One region of the Ferrimonas sp. YFM genome, then DNA from elsewhere that is predicted to be linked to it. Evidence: predicted binding sites of a transcription regulator. Region 1 holds the regulator's gene; the other holds the start of a gene.
What was found. The regulator ArgR, encoded in region 1, controls arginine synthesis, uptake and breakdown. The targets are predictions, from matches to a motif close to ANTGAATANNTATTCANT.

Region 1 (7,563 bases):
AGAATCATGAGGTGATGGAAGGCCTGGCGGAGGCCACCAACGTACTGGCCGAGGGTGAAGTGATGCAGTTGATGAACTGCAACGACCCCGACACCACCGAAGAGAGCTACATGCAGGTGATCTACTGCAAGACCGCCAAGCTGTTCGAAGCGGCGACCGGTCTGGCGGCGGTGGTGGCCAACCAGGATGAGGTGATTGTGAAGGCGCTGTCCGATTACGGCCGCTACCTGGGTACCGCCTTCCAGCTGGTGGATGACGTACTGGATTACACCGCCGAAGCGGACGAGTTGGGCAAGAACATCGGCGACGACCTGGCCGAAGGCAAGCCTACCCTGCCCCTCATCTATACCATGGGTAAAGGCAGCGAGGAGGAGCGTCAGCTGATCCGCGCCGCCATCGAGAATGGCGGCACCGAGGAGATCGACCCCATCCTGGCCGCCCTCAACCATTGTGGCGCCCTGGAGTACACCATGGACCGCGCCAACGAGGAAGCGGACAAGGCGATCGCCGCCCTGGCCCCGCTGCCGGACAGCGACGCCAAGGTGGCCCTGGAGTCCCTGGCCCGCATCGCCGTGGACCGCCGCAGCTAAGGCTGGCTCACTGCGCCAGGTGCCAGAGACAAAAAAGGCCCCAATCGGGGCCTTTTCTCTGTCTGGCTGACGGCTTAGCCGTTCACAAAGGCCTCGCCCTTGTCGATGTCGCCCACCAGGGTCTCCATCATGCCGTCCAGGGCCTTCTGTTCAAACTCGCTCAGGGCGCCGTAGCTCTGCACCTCGGCCACACCCTCGCTGCCCAGCAGCACCGGTTGGGCGAAGAAGCGGCTGTGCTCGCCATTGCCTTCTACGTAGGCGCACTCCACCACACCCTGTTCGCCCTGCAGGGCGCGCACCAGGGAGGTACCGAACCGGCAGGCCGCCTGAGCCATGGACAGGGTGGCGCTGCCGCCACCGGCCTTGGCTTCCACCACTTCGGTGCCCGCATTCTGGATGCGGTGAGTCAGGGAGGCAATCTCCTCATCGGAGAAGGTTACGCCTTCAACCTGAGACAGCAGAGGCAGGATGGTCACGCCGCTGTGGCCACCGATGACGTTGATCTTCACCTGCTCGGGGCTCAGGCCCTTGGCTTCGGCAATGAAGGTCTCGGAACGGATCACGTCCAGGGTGGTGACACCGAACAGGCGGCGCTTGTCGTAGACACCGGCGTTCTTCAGCACCTCGGCGGCGATGGCCACCGTGGTGTTCACCGGATTGGTGATCACGCCGATGCAGGCCTTGGGCGCCACTTCGGCCACCTTGCCCACCAGGTTGCGAATGATGCCGGCGTTCACATTGAACAGGTCCGCACGATCCATGCCGGGCTTACGAGCCACACCGGCGGAGATCAGCACCACGTCGGCGCCTTCCAGGGCGGGGGTAGGATCTTCACCCGCATAGCCCTTGGCGTTCACTGCGGTGGGGATGTGGCTGATGTCCACGGCAACGCCTGGGGTTACCGGGGCGATGTCATACAGAGCCAGGTCGCTGCCCTTGGGCAGGTTCAGTTTCAACAAAAGTGCCAGAGCCTGGCCAATCCCGCCGGCCGCGCCGAGTACTGCTACTTTCATGGGGTTCTCCATCTATCCTTTGATGTGACATGGATCGCGTTTGAATGTCTGCGCTCACCATACCCAAACACGGGTTTAAAGGCAATTTTACCAATCTCTTATTGACCCTTAACCCGAGCTCTGCTCCACTGCCCTTCTGGGCCTGTGGTTGCCTATCCAGAGGCAAATAGGCAAAATGAATAACTCTCTAGAAACAACGAGCTGCCAGAATGAAGTCGACCCGCAATCAGGATGAGCTAATCCGCGTTTTCAAATCCCTGCTGAAAGAGGAGCGTTTTGGCTCCCAGGGCGAGATCGTCAATGCCCTGCAGGCTGCCGGATTCAGCACCATCAACCAGTCCAAGGTGTCACGCATGCTGAGCAAGTTCGGCGCCGTCCGAACCCGCAACGCCAAGCAGGAGATGGTCTACTGCCTGCCCGCCGAGTTGGGTGTCCCCACCGCCACCAGCCCCCTGAAGAACCTGGTGCTGGACGTGGACCACAACGGCGCCATGATCGTGGTGAAGGCCAGCCCGGGCGCCGCCCAGCTGATCGCCCGCCTGCTGGACTCCATCGGCAAGCCCGAAGGGATCCTGGGCACCATCGCCGGTGACGACACCATCTTTATTGCCCCCACCAAGGCGGACAACATCGATAAGGCGCTGCAGACGGTCAAGGACCTGTTCAACTACAAGGGCTGATACCCAGTCGCAGAAAACAGAAAGGCCCGCACTGAGCGGGCCTTTTTTATGGTTCATCGCGCATTACCGGGAAAAGCGGCTCGTATCTTCAAGAAGAAGTAGTCGCTGTCCCGGTATCCGTAAGCCATGCGTTTGATGACCTTTATCTTGTTGTTCATTCCCTCGAGCTTACAGGTGTGCAGCCGGTAGGTAGCCGAGGCGAGAATGCCTTTGAGGTAGGGTTTGAGCTTCTTTGCGAAGCGAATCAGCGGCTCGATGCCGCTCTCGGTGACCTGTTGCCACCATAACCGCCACTGGCTTAGCGCTGCATCGGGACAGTCGGCATACCACAACTCTTTCAACTGTTCCCGCATTAGATACACCACCATCAGCGACCGGTTCTCGGCCAGCAGTTCCTCCAGATAGGCATGCTGCTTGTCGGTCATGTTCTCCCGGTTCTTCAGCAGCACCCAGCGACCTCGTTTCACCCTTCGTCTCGCCGGTTTGTCCTGCCTCAGTTCATTGGCTCGGTCCACTCGCACCCGGTCCACCACTTCCCGGCCATATTTGGCCACCACATGGAAAAGGTCGTAGACCACTGCGGCATTGGGGCAATGCATCACCACCTCAAGGTCGAAGGCGGTATTCATGTCCATGGCTACCGCTTCGATATGCTGGCAGTGCTCTCCCAACGTCAGGAAGAACGGTCGTATCGCCTCTCGACTACGGCCCTCGCCAACCCACAGCACCTGGTGGGTGTCGGCATCGGCGATGACCGTGGCGTAGCGGTGGCCCTTGAACAGGGCAAATTCGTCCATCACCAGCCGTCGTACCTTGCTCCAGTCCGGCTCGGTGACTTCCCGAGCCAGGCGCCGTCTATCCAGTCGTTTGAGGGTGTGCCAGTGCAAACCGGTCATCTCATTAACGTGCTTGATGGGCATCCGCTTAAGCAGTTGCTCGACGTACAGGATAAGTCGGTTGGTCTGGCGAGCATGGGGCTCCAGCCAGGAAAGGCACTCAGTGACCACACCACAGTCAGGGCAGCGTAGTCGGCGCAGTGGTACAGACAGCAAAGTCTGGTAGCCAAAAATATCACGCTCCTGAACAGTGCGGAGAGTGACATCGTGAACCCGACTGACAGCTTGGCCACAGCGACATTGACCGGGGCCCGTGGGGGTTAAATGGATGGTAAGAGTATCGTGGTGGAGCTCAGTATGAGTGGGGGAAAACCCTTCCCACGGTAAGATAGGCAAGGTAAGCTTTTGCATCGAGAACGGCTGGTGGTGATTGTTTGTGTTTGGCGACTAAACAATAACCTTTCCAGCCGTTTTCGTATCTAGTTCCCGCTAATGTGCGAAGAACCTTTTTTATTGTCAGGCTGTTTAGCCGACGGCGGACTCCATGAAGTCCAGAGAGGGGGCGAAGAACGCCGCGCCGGTGACCGCCTGGGTGAAGTTCAGCAGGTGATCATAGTGGCCATGGCCGTCACCGTGGATCATCGACTTCAGCTGGGCTTCGAAGTGGACCGGGGTGCTGCAGCAGCTGATGAAGAACAGACCCTGCTCCTTCATGGTGCCGTAGGGCATGCTCTGACGCAGGATCTCCATGGACTTGCCCTGGTCATCCTTGAGGTTGGTGCGCTTGATGTGGCAGGTCAGGGGCTTGTCCTGGCTGGCGTACTCGACGTTTTCCATCTTGGTACGGCCAATGGTGTCCTCCTGCTGCTTGAGGCTGATGCCGTTCCAGCGGTCCATGTTGTGCTGGTAACGCTGGATGTGGATGTAGCTGCCACCGCGGAAGGAGGTGTCCTCGTCGCCCACCAGGGCCACCTCGCGGCGGTGCACCCCCTGAGGGTTCTCGGTGCCGTCCACAAAGCCGGTCAGATCCCGGTTGTCCAGGTAGCGGAAGCTGCGCACCTCCTCCACCAGTTGCACCAGCCCCCTGAGGCGGTGACACACCTCCATGGCGGCCACATGGTTGATGTCTACCCGGTCGGAGCGAATGTGGATAAACAGGTCCACCGGCTGCACCGGCGCCTTGCGGTCGTCCTGCTCGAAGCTGGGGAAGGGACGCAGCTTGGCGGGACGGGCATCGGGGTAGAGGGTATCCCAGTAGTTGGCGCCGACGGCCACAAAGCCGTTAAAGGCACTGTCCGCGTTCTGATCCACCGAGGCCTGCAACCAGGCGGCGATCTCCGCCAGCACCCCTCTCAGGGCGGGCTCCGCCTGCTCCTCTGCGTTAAACAGCAGATACAACCCATGAAGGTTGCCCTCTGCACATACCCCTGCTTGCTCCCGAGGCATAGCGCTCCCTGTGTCTGTGGTCATGATGACTCCGAACTCCGATAACAATACAAAATACCCGGCGATCTCCCATGGTGCAATCGCCGCCCATCAGTCTGCCCCAAGGCAGGGCCTGAGATCTTGCTCTGCCTCATGCCTTGAGTGAAAAAGGATGAATATCAGCCACTCATAAAAAAGCGCCCTCCGATGGAGGGCGCAACTGCAGTAGAGAGAGTTGTAGTTCTTATTATGGAGTTCAGTTCGCTCCCTTGACGGTGACAAACTCAGGGTAGGCATCGATGCCACAATCCGCAATGTCCATACCGCGGTACTCCTCCTCTTCGCTGACCCGGATGCCCATGGTCTTCTTCAGCAGGTACCACACCGCCAGGCTGGTGGCGAATACCCAGGCGAAGATGATCAGGGCGCCCAGGGCCTGAGTGCCGAAGCTGGCGTCGCCGTTGGACAGAGGCACCGCCATCAGGCCAAAGAAGCCACACACGCCGTGTACCGAGATGGCTCCCACAGGGTCATCGATCTTCACCTTGTCCATGGCCACGATGGAGAACACCACCAGACCACCGGACACCAGGCCAATCACCCCGGCCAGGGCCAGAGAGGGCGACAGCGGGTCGGCGGTGATGGCCACCAGGCCGGCCAGGGCGCCGTTGAGGATCATGGTGAGATCCGCCTTGCCCCACATCAGCTTGCACACAATCAGGGCCGCAATGGCACCGAAGGCGGCCGCGGAGTTGGTGTTGACGAAGATCTTGGCCACGGCGGTGGCGTTCTCGGCGTCAGACACCATCAGCTGAGAGCCACCGTTGAAGCCGAACCAGCCCAGCCACAGGATAAAGGTTCCCAGGGTCGCCATCGGCATGTTGGAACCCGGGATGGGGTGCACGCTGCCGTCGGCACCGTACTTGCCCTTACGGGCGCCTAAGAGGAGCACCCCGGCGATTGCTGCTGCCGCACCGGCCATGTGTACGATGCCGGATCCGGCGAAGTCCACAAAGCCCAGCTCAGAAACAAAGCCACCCCCCCAGGTCCAATATCCCTCAACTGGATAGATGAAGCCGGTAAGGACAACAGCAAAAGCCAGAAATGCCCACAATTTCATACGTTCCGCCACGGCACCTGAGACGATGGACATGGCGGTCGCCACAAACACCACCTGGAAGAAGAAGTCCGATTCCAGGGCGTGGTCTGCGTCAGAGGCCTGGGTGCCAATCAGCCCGCCCAGACTGGGCAGCCAGCCCGCTTCCGGGTTATCCACGTACATGATGTTGTAACCCACCAGCAGGAACATGGCGCAGGCGATGGCGTAGAGGCAGATGTTCTTGGTGAGGATCTCGGTGGTGTTCTTGGAGCGGACCAGGCCCGCCTCCAGCATGGCGAACCCCGCCGCCATCCACATCACCAGGGCGCCGGACATCAGGAAGTAAAAGGTGTCCAGGGCAAATCTCAGTTCCGACACCGTGGTGCCCAGTTTGGTTAACTCTTCCATCTCTCGTCCCCCTTAAATCGCTTCTGCGTCGAGCTCACCGGTACGAATCCGCACCGCCCGCTCGAGGTCATATACAAAGATTTTTCCGTCGCCGATCTTGCCGGTGTGGGCCGCCTGGCTGATCACCTCAATTAGGTGGTCCACCTTGTCCGCGGCGGTGGCGATCTCCAGCTTCACCTTGGGCAGGAAGTCCACCTGGTATTCGGCGCCACGGTAGAGTTCGGTGTGCCCCTTCTGGCGGCCAAAGCCCTTCACTTCGGTGACCGTCAGTCCATCCACCCCCAGGTCTGCGATCGCTTCCCGGACATCGTCCAGTTTGAACGGCTTGATAATGACGCTTACCAATTTCATCTTCCCAATCCCTCATCCAGTGCTGATGGCATAGCTAATTCAACTCTTGTGCCAATTTTTATTGTTCTTTTAAATCATGCCCTTAACCAAAAGCCGCTCATTCACACTGACTAACCATGCACCATTAGGTGCGCTTTTATTCCGGTTTCGCCCTGTTTTGGTGCGCAAAAAAGCAGCACAAAAAAAGCCCCGCAGAGGGCGGGGCTTGTCTGGGTGTGTACCGGCTACTCGGTCTTACCCGGGTAGTTCTTGTCCCACTCGGGCACCAGGGTCTTCTTGAAGGTCTCCTTGTCGGCACGGAGTTTATCCATGTCCAGTCCCACCACCGCCTGGGCCTTGGCCTTGGTGGAGATGTCCGGCACCTTCACCTCGGCGGTCACACCGTTCACCGCCAGGATGCGGGCCAACATGGCTCGCGCCTCGGCGCTGCGCTCCAGGGAGGTGCCCAGCACCCGCATCGCCTCGGCCGGGTTGTGCGCATGCACCCCGTGAGAGGCGATGGCGTAATCCCAACGCCACTGGGCGTGACGGATGGCGGTCAGGGCGTCCTTCATCTGCGCCTCGGTGGCCCCGGCATCCCAGGCCGCCTTGGCTTCGAAGTGGGCTTTGACCAACTGGTCTTCCGCCTGAATCTTCAGGTCGGTGACCATCTTCTTGTAGTCAGCCACCACCTTCTCCAGATCCTCTTTACTCTGCTCATGACACTTGCCGCAGGTGAACTCGAAGCGATCGAAGGGGTTGCCCACATTGTGGTCGGTGTACTTCTTACCCTCGGCATTGGTCACCCGGGGCATGTGACAGTCGGTACAGGAGACGTCATTGCGGCCATGAGGGCCGGTGCGGGCGGTCTCGAAACCTGGGTGCTGCGCCTTCAGCATCGGTGCCTTGGACACACCATGGGTCCAGTCTTTGAACTCCAGGGCATCATAATAGGCTTCCATATCCTCCACCGAGGTGCCGTTGTTCCAGGGGAAGGTCACCATGATGTCCGGCTTGGAGAAGTAGTACTCCACGTGGCACTGGGCACAGACCATGTTCTGACGGTCCGACTTGGAGGCGGACTCCCAGTCCATGCCGATGGCGGCGAAACCACGCTCGGCAAAGGGAACGGACATCCTCAGCTTGCCCTTGTTGGTGTGACAGTTGCCGCAACCGATCTCA
Region 2 (7,563 bases), 2.2 Mb from region 1:
AAAGGCTAAAACAAAAATTCTCATGGCTCCCCTCCCTTAATCGACCAAATAGTATTCAACTGTGGACACCACTCTAACTTTTTTACGGTGTGGTGTTGTTGAATCCCGGTCACGAATTGAGAAAATGCCCTGCTGAGCGCGACGAATTTTACCCAATTTGCTTTGCGAGTCCTCTGCAAAACGCTGAGCAACCTCGCGGGCGTTGCGGGTGGCCTGCTCAATCATGACGGGTTTGAGCTCGTTAAGACCGGTGAACAGGAACTCGGTGCGGGCGTTGTAGTCCTCTGAGGACAGGTTCACCCCCTGTTTGGCCAGGGTAAACAGCTGCTGGCGAGCGCCCAGAACCAGGTCCACCTTGTCGGTGTAGATGGTCAGGGTCATGCTGCCACTGTATCTCAGTGGCGAGCTCTCAGGGCCATAGCTCTGTGCCAGTTTGTCGGTGACGCTTGGGGTACTCAGGGTGATCTCGCCATCGCTGAACCCCTGCAACAGCAGAAAGGCTCTGACCTGTTCGGCCTGACGCTCCAGTGCGTCGTAGACCTCAGTCAGGTCATTATCGGCAGATGAGAATTTCACTGGCCAGATGGCGATGTTGGCCGGCACCTCCTGCTCCGCCAGCCCCTTCACCACCACGGTGCGATCCAATAACTTAAACTGTTGTATCCCTTGACTTAAAATGACCGCTGCTAGGGCCATAGCTACCGCAAGAGAGATGCCTAGGATCAATGAGGACCGATTGGACATCCCTACCCTCCAAAGTAAGTAGTATTAATAATTGTAATAAGTTTTGGTTTAATACGCTGGCTTTCGCCTGACAGCGGACGAAAAAGGTCAGCTAAACCGGCACGCATTATTTTGTGGTTTGTGTCATTCAACCTGCGCGTCCGTTACACACCTTACCAAAGCGACCCTGAGGTGCAAAAACAAAAAAAGCCGGTGTTTCCACCGGCTTTTTCAAAATGACTCTGTCTTAAAACACCAGATGGGCCATGCCTGCAATCACCGGCAGAGAGACCAGGGTGCGCAGCAGGAAGACCACAAACAGCTCGAATACATTGATTGGAATGCGGCTGCCCAGCAGCAGAGCGCCGACCTCAGACATGTAGATAAGCTGAGTCACCGACATCGCTGCAATCACGAAGCGGGTCATCTCGTTGTCGATGCCGGCTGCGATGATGGAGGGGATAAACATATCCGCGAAGCCGACCACCATGGTCTCAGACGCCTCCTGAGCGAAGGGGATCTGCAGCATCTCCAGCAGAGGGACAAAGGGCGCTCCCATCCAGGCAAACAGGGGGGTGTACTCCGCGATCACCAGGCCCAGAGTGCCGACAGCCATCACCACCGGCAGGATACCAAACACCATATCCACGGCGTTCTTGATCCCCTCTTTCACCACGTCCAGAGGGTTTTCGATGCGATCGGCGGTCTTCAGGGCATTCAGGTAGCCATAGGAGAGAACGTTGTGACCCTGAGGAATCATCTCGGCGTCGGCGGCACGAACGCTGCCGTCAATCAGCAGATCTTTCTTGCGGCTCAGAGGCGGCAGACGAGGCACAATGATGGCCACGACGACACCCGCCAAACAGATGGTGGCGTAGAAAGGCACGAACAGGTGCTCCAGCTTCACCTGGGCAATCACCACCAGAGAGAAGCTGATGGACACCGCGGAGAAGGTGGTACCAATCACCGCCGCTTCACGCTGGGTGTAGAACTTGTCTTCATACTGCTTGCTGGACATCAGGATGCCTACTGAGCCGTCCCCGAGCCAGGAGGCCAGACAGTCGATGGCAGAGCGGCCAGGCAGGTTGAATACCGGGCGCATGATCTTGGTCAACAGGGTACCGATAAGTTCCAACAGACCAAAGTGAGTCAGCAGGGGCAGCAGCAGGCCGGCGAAAATGAATACTGCAAACAAGGTAGGCAGCAGGTCGCCAAAGACAAAGGTGCCGGTATCGCCGCTGATGATCATCTCAGGGCCGGTCTTGGTTACCACCATGGCCACGAAGATGGCACCGGCCAGGCGAGTGACAAACCAAAGAGGGCTGACGTTCAGCAGGCTGTTGAGGAAGCCACTGCCGGTAACGAATTTGGGTTTGAACAGCTTCACCACGGTGGTGGCGATGCCCATGAGGATCACCACGGCTGCGACCACATTGGGCAGAGCATCACCAATCACTGCTTTCAGGCCGTTGGCCAGAATGGCGATGGGAATGGTCAGCCCCTCTTCGTAGATCACCGGGGTCATAAAGAGCAGTACCCCCAACAGGGAGGGCAGCAAGAACAGCATCAGGTTTCTGCTGGTTTTCACCTGATTGTCGTCGGTTGCGTGCTTATGCATGTGTGTTGCCTTGTAATTTTTATCTGATGAACACCGGCTGTGCTTACCAACCGGCTCACCTGGAATTTAGGTTCGCCTATGCGATTGGTGCGCAGGTTAGCCGATGCCACCCACATTGTAAAATATAAATTCTGGCTTTATGCATAAATATGAGCACAAAAAGCCAATTAAGGGACGAATTGAATATAAATTCGCTTTTTGGGCAAACGGTTACCGATCTGGTTTTTTACATCCCAGAAACAAAAAGGGCCCCGTCTTAACGACGAGGCCCTTTTTATGCGATCAGGCTCACGCTTTCAAGCGTCTTTGCAACTGATCCAGCAAATTTGGCGGAACACCTTTGATGGTGATGGTGTCATTGACCTGGTCCCAGACCACCCTTTCACCCAGGTGATGGGCATCGAAGGAGACGGAGACACCGCCACCGGTTCCGGAGAACTTCTTCAACTGACGCAGGGTGCTCTGATCCCCAGGGAAGGTCTCCTCCAGATCATACTCACCGGCCGAGGTAAACTGATAGAACTCCTCGGCCCCGCGATCGGAAAACTCATCAGCGATGTCCTTGAGCTGCACTTCACCGCCGGAGCTTATCTGGGTCTTACAGTAATCGAACACCGCATCACGACACTGCTGGCGCTCATCGGCGTCCAGATCGGTGGTGGCCACGTAGTCTTCCAGTGCCTGCACCAGCTCCTTGTTCTGGTTCTTGGCATTCACCCCTTCAACGCATCCCATAAAGTCGAGGAAGAAGTCGGCAACCTTGCGCCCTGCCCGTCCCTTGATAAAGGAGATGTACTTCTTGGAGGAGGGGTCGGCCCGCCACTCGCTGAGATCGATGCGCGCCGCCAGTTGCAGGTTGGACAGGTCCAGGTGCTCACTGCCGTGAACCTCCATCTCCTGAGACACAGACACACTTGGCTTGGGGGACATCAGCGCCACGAACAGGTAGTCACAGGCGATGTGATTGTAGGATGCCAGCAGCAGGTAGCCGCCCTGAGCAAAATCGTATTTCCCCAGCTCCGCCTCCAGCAGCTTGCCTGCCTGGCCACTGAACTCCACAAAGCCCAGGTTGCCGGTATGCCACTGGGTCAGGGCGTCAGAAAACGCTTCATTGGCCTCGCCATCTCCCTCTGGCACACCAAAGTAGCCATATCCTTTGCCCGCCTTGGCGGTATAGAGACGGTGCAACTCGCCGAGCAGCTCGTCCAGGGCGTCGGACTGCTCCAGAGGCTGTGGACGCAACTTACAACGCAGCTGGCCTTCGCCGTCCCTCTGCACCGCATGCAGAATCGCCTGATCAATCTTAATCATCTTGTTCCTGGTGTTAGTGGTTCACGCACAGATCGGCTATTATACTGCGCCTTTGAATCAACATAACAGGAAAAGCCATGGCTATTCTGTCCAAATACAGCAACGACCAGGTGGAAAAGTTGCTGAACGAGCTGCTTGTCGTTCTGGAGAAAAACCAGACCCCTACCGATCTGGCCCTGATGGTGCTGGGCAACTGCGCCACCGACATCATCAACCGTGATGTGGCTCCCGGCGCCCGCAAGCGTCTGGCCGAACAGTTTGGTCAGGCCCTGCTCGCCTCCGTCGACAGCCGTCACGACGCCTGATGCCCGAGAGGTGACCCTATCCTGGGTCACCTCCCTCCCTTTAGGTGTCTATCCTCCAAAACAGGCAGGATTTACACCAGTTTACTGGTATAGCGTCTTGTTTCCGCTTAGGATATGAGCTCCTAATAAGGAATACTGCCACATCCATGCACGCAACCGATCTGCAAAGGGACAAAGTCTCCCGCCTGGTAACCTGGGGTCACTGGTTTGCCTTTATTAATGGCCTGCTGGCCGCCATCATCGCAGTTCGCTATGTGAAGCTGCTGGGCTGGCCGGATACCCTGCTTGCCCAATTCTATTCAGTGATCACCCTGGTGGGTCACTTCTCGTTTATCAGCTTTCTGCTCTATCTGCTGCTGCTGTTCCCCATCAGCCTGATTCTGCCCTACTCCAAGATATTGCGGGGCTACGCGGCGATCATGGCCACCCTGGCCCATATGGTGCTGGTGTATGACATTCTGGTGTTCGACCACTATCGGCTGCACCTCAACCCCTTTGTGTTCGATATCTCCTTCGCCGATCTGCCCAAGCTAATCAGCAACCCCTGGCTGCTGGTGGCGCCGGCAGCCATGCTGGCGCTGCAGCTGCTACTGGCCAACGGCTTATGGAAACGAATCGAGCGACTGGCACGGCGCTCCTGGGGCGGCAAGATTGCCACTGTGATGATCAGCCTGTTCCTGGGCAGCCACCTGCTGCACATCTGGGCCGATGCCAATGTCTATCAGCCAATTGTTCAGCAGGATGAGATGTTACCGCTTCACTACCCCGCCACCGCTCGCAGCTTTATGGCCAGCCGCGGCATTGTGGATGAGGAGACTCTGGCGGAGCGGGAAACCTCGGCCCAGCCCACCAAGCAGCTGACCTACCCCACTCAGCCGATGCAATGTGTCGCTGCTCCAACTCAGTCAGTGCTGCTGGTGACTGTCGACGCCCTTCGCCGGGATATGATCACGCCCGAGACCATGCCCTTCCTCAGCGAGTGGGCACAGGGCACCCACGACTTTAGGAACCACTATAGTGGCTCCAATGAAGCTGGCCAGGGGCTCAGGAGTCTGCTCTATGGGTTGCTGCCCGCCTATGAGGCCTCGCTGCTGGCCGACCAAAAGTCTCCTGTCCTGACCACGGAGCTGGCCGCCCAAGGCTACAACCTGGTGGCCGTGGGTGTGGCTGGTTCCCAGCTGGAACCCTCTACCCAATTGGCACTTCAGAACTTTACCCTGAAGCAGGAGCAACCGTTTGACTCGGCGGCACAGCGCGATATTCAGACGACGGATCAGGCCCTGGAGCTGCTGAAGTCCGGCAACAACAAGCTGGCGATGCTGGTTCAGTACCATGCACCATCGGTGTACAGCACCCCTGTGGGCTTCGTGGGCCTGCCCACGGTGAAGCCGGAACTGGATATCAACGAGGCTCAGGCGGTGCTGTTCAATCAATACCGCAGCTCGCTGAAATTCCTCGACAGCCAGTTGGCACGACTGCTGACCAAGGTGGACAGCAGCACCCTGGTGATGGTAACCGGCAATAATGGCCAGGAGTTTTCCAGCCTGCACAACACCCTGAGCCGCAACTTCTCCGACGCCACCACAAAGGTTCCACTGATGATCCGCGGGTCCGGGGATGTGGGTAAGCAGATCAACTACCCCACCAGCCACTATGCGCTGGCGCCGACTCTGCTGACCAATCTGCTGGGCTGCGGAAATAATCCTGCGGAGTACAGCCTGGGGGACTCTCTGTACGCCCCCTCCACTCTTGACTTCCTGGTGGCAGGCAACCGCCGCTATGTGGCTATCAAGACCAAGGATTCCACCACAGTGATTGACAAGCATGGCGACTACCGGGTGTATGACAATGGCCACCACCGCATCCGAGATGCCAAGTTGGATGCCCCCATACTGCTGAGGGTGATGGAGGAGAATCGCCGGCTGTTTGCCAACTGATTCCCTGTCGACAGAAAGCCCCGCAAAGCGGGGCTTTTTTATGTCCGGTCGCAGGAAACCCGCCGAGTCTAAACCAAAGAATAACCGAATGCTCACCAGTGAAATGCTCGGCTATTATAGCGGTGCGATTTGACGCAGATACTAAGGCTTGTGGAACAGGAATGAGCGCGCCATTGCGTGTTCCATGCCCCCTACTCCCCGATTGGGGTTTGTTGTTGTTCCGGGAGTCATTATGTCCAAGAGAGATAACCAGTCCTTTGTAGACTGGGCCGCCGTGGCCTTTGCCGCCATCGCCCCTGCCGCCGTGTTAAGCCTGCTGGCCGCGGTAAACTGAATATCCCCCGGCCATGGAAGGCCAACAGCGAAGCGGTCCACAGACCGCTTCGCTGTTTCTTTTACACCACCAGGGCGTCACTGCTCTCCAGCAGATTGAGAAAATCATCGGTGTCCTTCACCGACAGCTCAATGTTGAAGGCCTGTGCCAACGCCTCCACCGACGGGTTCACATCCTCATCGGCATCAATCTGCCCCCTCATCTGCTCACTGATGGCCATGAAGGCCAGCTTGTCCTGAGCCAGCTTGGTCACTGCGGTGGCCTCAAAGGCGTCGGTGTTGAGCTTGATTTGCGCCACCCTGTGCTCAAAGATCTCCGCCACCCGCTTGGAGCGCAGCTCAACCTTGGTGGAGAAGATGTCGGCCTGGTCCAGCAGATACACCACCACCACAGATGCCACTCCACTTAAGGTGCTCAGGGCAATGTCCTTAATAAAGCCCTTGGGCAGCGCCGACAGGATGCTGGCCTCAAAATAGTAAACGACAAAACCCGCCGCCGTGGCTGCAAACAGCTTGACGATGGCATCGGCCTTCTGGGCCCGGCTCATGGCCGAGTCGGGCTGCATCAGGATCTTGCCGGCTCCCACCAGAGCGGAGAAGCCCTCGGAGATCACCTTCATCACCGTCTTGAACATGCCGGTGACCAGGCCCAACACCCCTTCAATCAGGATCTTGAACAGGTTGCTGAGAAAATCTTTCGCCCCCTGCACCAGGGTGGGCAATACTTCCCGCTTCAGATAGCGCATCAGCCTGGCCATACGCGCCTTCAGCCCCTCCAGGGCGGTGGCAGCCCCTACCCCTTCGGCAAAGCCGTGTCGCACCGCATCCATAAGTTCATGGAGCAGCGGCTTGATCATGGCGATGATGCCGTGACCTATGACCTGGTAAGCGCTTTGCTCCCCCGCCTGCTTGGCGGCTTTTTGGGACACGGCCCACTTGTTGTCTTTCAGGTTCTCCATCGCCTTGTGCTGGGCCTTTTTATGGATCGCCTTCTCCGCCTGGCGCTGCTTTTTGACCGACGCGTCATAGGTCTCATCGCTGTTAAGGGACAGCTTTTCCAGTCGGTCTCTCTCGTCTGAGGTCAAACGCTTGCCCGACGCCTGTTTGGCTTCCAGGGCGCGCTTCTGAGATTGCAGCTCCGAAAAACTGCGCGCACCTTTGGCACGATTGAAGCGGTTGGAGATCTCCACCAGGTTAAAGTCACCATCAGTGATGGCCACCAGGTCCTTCTCGGTCAAAAAGGCGTTGTTGGCGTAGCGGTCATTGATCTGCTTCACCGGCACCACATGATCGGTATCCACCGCCCGCCAGTAGCTGCCCTTCTCCTTGGCAGTAT

Region 2: QUE41_RS13230 (YjiH family protein) is a predicted target of ArgR. The motif match lies at 2,520-2,537, and genes of this name have one in related genera.

Annotation. Positions count from the first base shown of each region.
Region 1 covers NZ_AP027368.1:354,773-362,335, reverse strand. Annotated here, with positions in the region: gene ispB (octaprenyl diphosphate synthase) at 1-590, shown strand, start outside; gene mdh (malate dehydrogenase) at 665-1,603, opposite strand; gene argR (transcriptional regulator ArgR) at 1,813-2,283, shown strand; gene QUE41_RS01795 (ISL3 family transposase) at 2,337-3,530, opposite strand; gene QUE41_RS01790 (Dyp-type peroxidase) at 3,645-4,589, opposite strand; gene QUE41_RS01785 (ammonium transporter AmtB) at 4,801-6,051, opposite strand; gene glnK (P-II family nitrogen regulator) at 6,064-6,402, opposite strand; gene nrfA (ammonia-forming cytochrome c nitrite reductase) at 6,627-7,563, opposite strand, start outside.
Region 2 covers NZ_AP027368.1:2,821,204-2,828,766, forward strand. Annotated here, with positions in the region: gene QUE41_RS13220 (hypothetical protein) at 1-24, opposite strand, end outside; gene QUE41_RS13225 (SIMPL domain-containing protein) at 37-744, opposite strand; gene QUE41_RS13230 (YjiH family protein) at 971-2,341, opposite strand; gene yejK (nucleoid-associated protein YejK) at 2,630-3,652, opposite strand; gene QUE41_RS13240 (DUF1414 domain-containing protein) at 3,730-3,957, shown strand; gene QUE41_RS13245 (DUF3413 domain-containing protein) at 4,104-5,894, shown strand; gene QUE41_RS13250 (hypothetical protein) at 6,290-7,563, opposite strand, start outside.